Regions from separate parts of the Pseudomonas gebzensis genome, predicted to be linked through region 1. Evidence: riboswitches for the same ligand, from Rfam matches in the RefSeq annotation. Region 1 holds a riboswitch; each other region holds the start of a gene.

Region 1 (2,256 bases):
GCCCTGGGCTACGCACTGGGGCCGTGGTTCGCCCGCGCTGCCGATGCCAGCGTGCGTCAGCGCCGACTGCTGATCGTCGCTGTGCTGGCGCTGCTGGCCTTCATCGGCCTGCGCGTGCTCAATGGCTACGGTGAGGCGCCGTGGAGCAGCTACCCCAGCGCGCTGCAGACCTTCATGAGCCTGATGAACATCACCAAGTACCCACCGTCGCTGTTGTTCCTGTGCCTGACGCTCGGTTGCGGCCTGTTGCTGCTGCGCGGTTTCGAGCGGGCCGGCCAGGCACGCTGGATCGGTGTACTGGCAGTGATGGGCGCAGCCCCGATGTTCTTCTACCTGCTGCACCTGTATGTGCTGAAGGTCGCCTATGTGCTGTGCGTGGCGGCGTTCGGCCTCAATCACGGGCAATACTTCGGCTTCGACAGCATGGGTGCGGTGTGGCTGTGTGCGGTGCTCCTGGCCGCCGCGCTTTATCTGCCAGTGCGTGCTTTCGCCCGCCTCAAGGCACGCCGGCGCGACATTGCCTGGCTCAAATACCTGTGAAAAGGTTCCCTGGCCTGCGGGTGATGGTCTACCATGCCGCCCGCCGGTTTCCCCTCAGGAATTAATAGGGAATTCGTGGCCCGCTCGATCGCGCGGCCAAACGAAACTGCCCCCGCAACTGTAGGTGCCGAGCCTGCTCCATCGATGCCACTGGATACCTGGCGCTGGTCGAACGCTTCTGCGCAGCTGCAGATCGCTTTCGCACAGAGCCTGATCCGGGAAGGCTGGAGCCAGGCCATGACGCACCAGTCAGGAGACCTGCCGGCACACAATCACCGACCGGCGGGGTGTCCGGGACGGCCATCGGCACCCTGTTCAGGGTGGCGCCGCTTGCCTTCATGCAAGGGGTGCCGACGATGCCTGTCCGTGCGCGCGGCCCGCTGCACCACGATAGGAGATCGTCTTCATGCTTCGTTTCGCCGCCCTCATTGCAGGCTTGGGCCTGTCTGGCCTGGCCCAGGCCGCCGCCACCCACTATCCGCTGACCGTCGACAATTGCGGCAAGCCGCAGACCTTCGCCCAGGCGCCACAACGCGCCGTGACCATTGGCCAGGCCGGCACCGAAATACTCTATGCCTTGGGCCTGGGCGAGCGCCTGGCCGGCACTTCGCTGTGGTTCAACGACGTACTGCCCGAATACAAGGCGCAGAACGACAAGGTCGAGCGCTTGGCCTACAACGACCCAAGCTTCGAAGCCGTGGTCGGCAAGCGCCCGCAACTGGTCACGGCGCAGTTCGAGTGGATGGTCGGTGAGCACGGCGTGGTGGGCACACGCGAGCAGTTCCACGAGCTGAACATTCCCACCTACCTGCTGCCTTCGGACTGCGAGGGCAAGGACAACCTCACCGGTGCCGACGGCACGCGCCTCCAGCCGTTCCAGATCGACACCCTCTACAAGAGCGTCAGCCAACTGGCCGAGATCTTCGACGTGCAGGCGCGCGGTGAAGCGCTCAACGCCGACCTGCGTGGCCGGCTGCAGAAGGCCAAGGCTCGGTTGGCCGACAAAGACCTGTCCAACACCAGCGCACTGTTCTGGTTCTCCAGCGCAGACCTGGACATCGACCCCTACGTCGCAGGCCGGCAGGGCGTGGCCGACTTCATGCTGCAGACCCTCGGAGTGCGCAACGTGGTCGAGTCGCACGAGGAATGGCCTACCGTCGGTTGGGAAACCCTGGCCAAGGCCAACCCAACCTGGCTGATCATCGCGCGCATGGACCGCCGCCGCTTCCCGGCAGACGACTACCAGAAAAAACTCGAATTTCTGCGTACCGATCCGGTGGCCAAGCACCTCGACGCTGTGAAGAACGACCGCATCATCATTCTCGACGCCGACGCCATGCAGGCCGGCATCCGCCTGTTCCGTGGGCTGGAGACGCTGTCTGCTGCGTTCGCCAGCGGTAAAGCGGCGCAGTGAGCATGCGCGTACTGCCCGCCTGCGCCCTCGCCGCCCTGGCGCTGATGGCGGCCGTGCTGGCCGGGATCAGCATCGGCGAAACCGCTGTGGCGCCGCAGGTGGTGTTCCAGGTGTTGGCCAATCACCTGTGGCAGGCCGGTTACCCGATCGACCCGATCGATGCCGGCATCGTGTGGAACTACCGCCTCCCCCGCACCCTGGTGGCGGCCGCGTGCGGCGCGGGCCTGGCGACCTGTGGGGTGATCCTGCAGGCGCTGCTGCGCAATGCCTTGGCTGAGCCGTACCTGCTCGGCCTGTCAGCC
Region 2 (2,256 bases), on a different contig from region 1:
GGATCAAGGTCTTGTTCGGTGCTGGTAGTTTGGGTGCCGGGCCCATACCGTCAGACACCTGCAGCCGGGCAGATTCGCCGCAGGCGACCAGGCTGGTAGTCAAGGCAAGAAGCAAACCGATACGCATCTGGAACATGCACGAACCCTCCGCAAATGGGACACCGCTTCAAAATCAGAGGCCGCCGGGGAGGGTGTAGTTCAGTTGCGATGGGTGCCCTGCCAGTGCCCGGCGCCGGGATCAGGCCGGCTGCGCGGGCCATCGCGGCAGTCGGCGCTCCTACTCCGTAGGCTCGAGCAGTAGTCCAGGCTGGACTCGAGCCGCAGCAACCTGTAGGCGCGAGCTCGCTCGCGAAAAACGCCCAGGCACCGCGCTGTGTCAGGTGTTCGCGTCAATGTTGAGGTCCATCGCAAGCGAGCTCGCGCCTACAAATTGGACTCGAGCCGCAGTTCAGGCTTGAGCCGCAGCAATCTATAGGCGCGAGCTCGCTCGCGAACAGCCGACCTGGCACAGGCAGCACGGGCTGCTCTGTCAACCTCCTCTGGCGCCTGGCGCCGCCTAGAATCACTGCGCTCACCACCCACTTCATTGACGCTCCGAGTGCAACCCTCTAACCTTCGCCGTTTGTTTCAGGTGCCCCATGGACATGCTGCCAACGGGGTGAAACTGGGAAGCCGGTGGGTGCGTTGCACGCACGAATCCGGCGCTGCCCCCGCAACGGTAGGTGAGTCAGGCCTCGCGCAAGCACAACGCGCACAAGGCCGCTGGGCCAAGGCCCCGCTCACGAGCCCGGAGACCGGCCTGTCACTGCCTAACGGCATCACGGAGGGTGATGCGCGGTGCTCCGTGGCCTCGGCCATGGCTGCTGCGCGCCCCTGTGCCTGCCTGCCTTATCGACCTGTCGGCGCTCGCTTGAAGCGCCACGGCCCGCGGAGACCCCCATGAGCGAATCCCCCGAGCGCGACGAGCGCCACCTGGCGCGCATGCAGCGCAAGAAAGCGGTGATGGATGATCGCATCGCCAACTCCCCTAACGAGTGCGGCCTGTTGCTGGTACTGACCGGCAATGGCAAAGGCAAAAGCAGTTCGGCCTTTGGCATGCTCGCCCGGGCCATGGGCCACGGCATGCGCTGCGGCGTAGTGCAGTTCATCAAGGGCCGCAACAGCACCGGCGAAGAGCTGTTTTTCCGACGCTTCCCCGAGCAGGTCAGCTACCACGTGATGGGCGAGGGCTTCACCTGGGAAACCCAGGATCGTCAACGCGACATCGCCGCCGCCGAAGCCGCGTGGGCTGTCTCCAGGCAGTTGCTGCAAGACCCGACCGTGCAGTTCGTGGTGCTCGATGAACTGAACATCGCCCTCAAGCACGGCTATCTGGATCTGGACCAGGTGCTCAGCGACATCCAGGCCCGCCCGCCCATGCAGCACGTGATCGTCACCGGTCGCGGCGCCAAGCCCGAGTTGAACGAGCTGGCCGACACCGTGACCGAGATGGGTGTGCTCAAACATGCCTTCCAGGCCGGAATTCGCGCACAAAAGGGCGTTGAGCTGTGAGCGAACCGCGTCACTGCCCGGCGGTACTGATCGCGGCGCCGGCTTCTGGGCAAGGCAAGACCACCGTCACTGCCGCCTTGGCGCGGCTGCACCGCAACCTCGGCCGCACGGTGCGGGTATTCAAATGCGGCCCCGACTTTCTCGACCCGATGATTCTCGAACGCGCCAGTGGCGCGCCGGTGTATCAGCTCGACATGTGGATGATCGGCGAAGCCGAAAGCCGCCGCCTGCTCTGGCAAGCGGCCGCCGAGGCCGACCTGATCCTCATCGAGGGCGTGATGGGCCTGTTCGACGGCACGCCTTCCAGCGCCGACCTGGCCCGGCATTTCGGCGTACCGGTGCTGGCGGTGATCGACGGCACGGCCATGGCCCAGACCTTCGGCGCCCTGGCCCTGGGCCTGGCGCACTACCAACCCGACCTGCCGTTCGCCGGCGTGCTGGCCAACCGGGTGGGCAGCCTGCGTCATGCACAGCTGCTCGAAGGCAGCCTGACGCAAGGGCTGCGCTGGTACGGCGGCCTGTCGCGCGAGCGCGGCATCGAGCTGCCCAGCCGCCACCTGGGTCTGGTGCAGGCCAGCGAGCTGAATGACCTCGACCTGCGCCTGGACGCCGCCGCCCAAGCGCTGGGCGACAGCTGCGACGCTGCGCTGCCGCCCGCGGTGACGTTCCAGGCGCCGCAGCCGGTCGCCATCGCCCCCGCACTGA
Region 3 (2,256 bases), on a different contig from region 1:
GGCTTCGGGCAGATCGAGCGAGATCGAGTCAAAGGCGTCGTGGTCGTGGTCATCGTGCTCGCCGTCGTCATCGTGATGCGAGTCGTGGTGGGTACGGCGGCCATCGATGTGCACCTCGGACTCGGCACCCAGCCCCAGCAGCACGTCCAACGGCAAGCGGCCGCTGCTCGCTTCGATCACTTTGACCGCCGCCGGCAGCTCTTCCTGCACCTCGGCGCGCACGCGCGCCAGGCCGGCGGCGTCGATCAGGTCGGCTTTGTTCAGCACCACCAGGTCGGCGCTGGCCAGTTGGTCGGCGAACAGTTCGTGCAGGGGCGATTCGTGGTCGAGGTTGGGGTCGAGCTTGCGCTGTGCGTCGACCTGATCGGGGAAGGCGGCAAAGGTGCCCGCTGCTACCGCCGGGCTGTCGACCACGGTAATGACGGCATCGACGGTGCAGGCGTTGCGGATTTCCGGCCACTGGAAGGCCTGCACCAATGGCTTGGGCAGGGCCAGGCCGCTGGTTTCGATGAGGATGTGGTCGAGGTCGCCACGGCGCGCGACCAGCTCACGCATCACCGGGAAGAACTCTTCCTGCACGGTGCAGCACAGGCAGCCATTGGCCAGTTCGTACACCCGGCCCTGAGCTTCTTCTTCACTGCAGCCGATGCTGCATTGCTTGAGCAGATCGCCATCGATCCCCAGCTCGCCGAACTCGTTGACGATGACCGCGATGCGCCGGCCCTGGGCGTTGTCGAGCATGTGCCGCAGCAAGGTGGTTTTGCCCGAGCCGAGGAAGCCGGTGACGATGGTAACGGGGAGCTTGGCCAGTGTTTTCATGTCTCAGTGCCCTTGGCAGAAGGCGCGGGCATGCAGGACGACCGCCCGCGACCAGAACGGCCGGACGTGCTCGCCACCGGATCACCCCGCCCGGTTGATAGTCGAATGCGTGTCGAGGCAGGTCATCTGGCTCGCACCGCAGCGTTGAACGGCGCCTGCTGCGCGTGCGCAGTGGCCATGCCGATCGGCTTCGGTACATACAGTTGCGGGGGCAGCCGCGGCTTGAACCGCGTTCCCCTCTTCGGCATGGCCAAAGGCTCGCGCGCTGCGCGCAGACGCCCTGGGGCCGTGCCTAGCCCAGGGAAATGACTCCCCAGGAACCTCAAAGCGGCAAGGCTACGCAGTGCCCTGCATGGGGTCAACCGCTGGTGGTGATTGACGGGGAAATACGCCGCATGATTTGCTTGGCGCCTCTGTAAAGCCTTGTTACTTGTTCACGCGGTGTTGAAAACGCTCTGGGGCATCTTGCCTGTGCTGTTTTCGGCCGGCCTGGCTGCGTGCCAAGACTGTGCAGAGCGTGCCAAGCGCACGTGCCTCAGGTGCCCCTGACGGGGTGAAACGGGAAACCGGTGCGTCGCGGTCTGCAACAGCAGGCCAGACAAGGCCGGTGCTGCCCCCGCAACGGTAAGCGAGCTGAGCGTCCAAGTAGCCACTGCGCCTAAGGTGTGCCCTTCAAGCGTGGGAAGGTGGACGCGTGGTACAAGGCGCCTGGCGCCTGCTCGCCAGCCCGGAGACCGGCCTGTCGCATCGATCAACCCCCGCGGTGGGCGGGCGCGGTTGCAGGCACCTGACGCATTCGCGCCCGGGCCCGCCGCGCGTGGCCTGCCGTTTTCCCAGCCGAGGATTACGTCATGCCCGTCACCAGCGCCAAACCTGCGATCACTGCCCCAACCACCCTCAGCCAGCGCCTGACCCTGGCCATCGGCGCCAGCCTGCTGGGCCTGTGCCTGGTGTACTTTGCCGGCTTCTCGCACATCGAAGCGGTGCACAACGCCGCCCATGACACACGGCACAGCGCCGCCTTCCCCTGCCATTGATCCCTCACCTCGAGTACGCCCGCATGATCACTCGCATCGCCCGTACCGCTGGGTTCAGCGGCTTACTTGCCGCGCTGTTGCTGACCTTGCTGCAAAGCCTGTGGGTCAGCCCGCTGATCCTCAAAGCCGAGACCTACGAAAACGCCGCGCCCGCCGCTCACGCTCACGCCGAGACGACCACGGCCCACCAGCACGCCGCCCAGGCGTGGGAGCCGGAAGATGGCTGGCAGCGCGTACTGTCTACCACCGGCGGCAACCTGGTGGTCGCAGTGGGCTTCGCGCTGATCCTGGCGGCGCTGTACAGCCTGCGCGAGCCCGATCGACTGGCCACCGGGGCCCTCTGGGGCCTGGCCGGCTTTGCGGTGTTCTGCCTGGCGCCGACCCTTGGCCTGCCGCCGGA

The links. Region 1 has a riboswitch for cobalamin ahead of SJI00_RS21445 (ABC transporter substrate-binding protein). Riboswitches for the same ligand answer to the same signal wherever they lie in the genome.
Region 2: another riboswitch for cobalamin. It lies ahead of cobO (cob(I)yrinic acid a,c-diamide adenosyltransferase); the one in region 1 lies ahead of SJI00_RS21445 (ABC transporter substrate-binding protein).
Region 3: another riboswitch for cobalamin. It lies ahead of cobW (cobalamin biosynthesis protein CobW); the one in region 1 lies ahead of SJI00_RS21445 (ABC transporter substrate-binding protein).

What each region holds. Positions count from the first base shown of each region.
Region 1 is NZ_JAXQNS010000014.1:2,566-4,821, reverse strand. It holds gene SJI00_RS21450 (acetyltransferase domain-containing protein) at 1-540, shown strand, start outside; cobalamin riboswitch at 568-820, shown strand; gene SJI00_RS21445 (ABC transporter substrate-binding protein) at 947-1,954, shown strand; gene SJI00_RS21440 (FecCD family ABC transporter permease) at 1,957-2,256, shown strand, end outside.
Region 2 is NZ_JAXQNS010000002.1:102,868-105,123, forward strand. It holds gene SJI00_RS04540 (PQQ-dependent sugar dehydrogenase) at 1-127, opposite strand, end outside; cobalamin riboswitch at 613-817, shown strand; gene cobO (cob(I)yrinic acid a,c-diamide adenosyltransferase) at 940-1,551, shown strand; gene SJI00_RS04550 (cobyrinic acid a,c-diamide synthase CobB) at 1,548-2,256, shown strand, end outside.
Region 3 is NZ_JAXQNS010000006.1:67,731-69,986, forward strand. It holds gene cobW (cobalamin biosynthesis protein CobW) at 1-819, opposite strand, end outside; cobalamin riboswitch at 919-1,101, opposite strand; cobalamin riboswitch at 1,340-1,576, shown strand; gene SJI00_RS12985 (CbtB domain-containing protein) at 1,671-1,856, shown strand; gene SJI00_RS12990 (CbtA family protein) at 1,880-2,256, shown strand, end outside.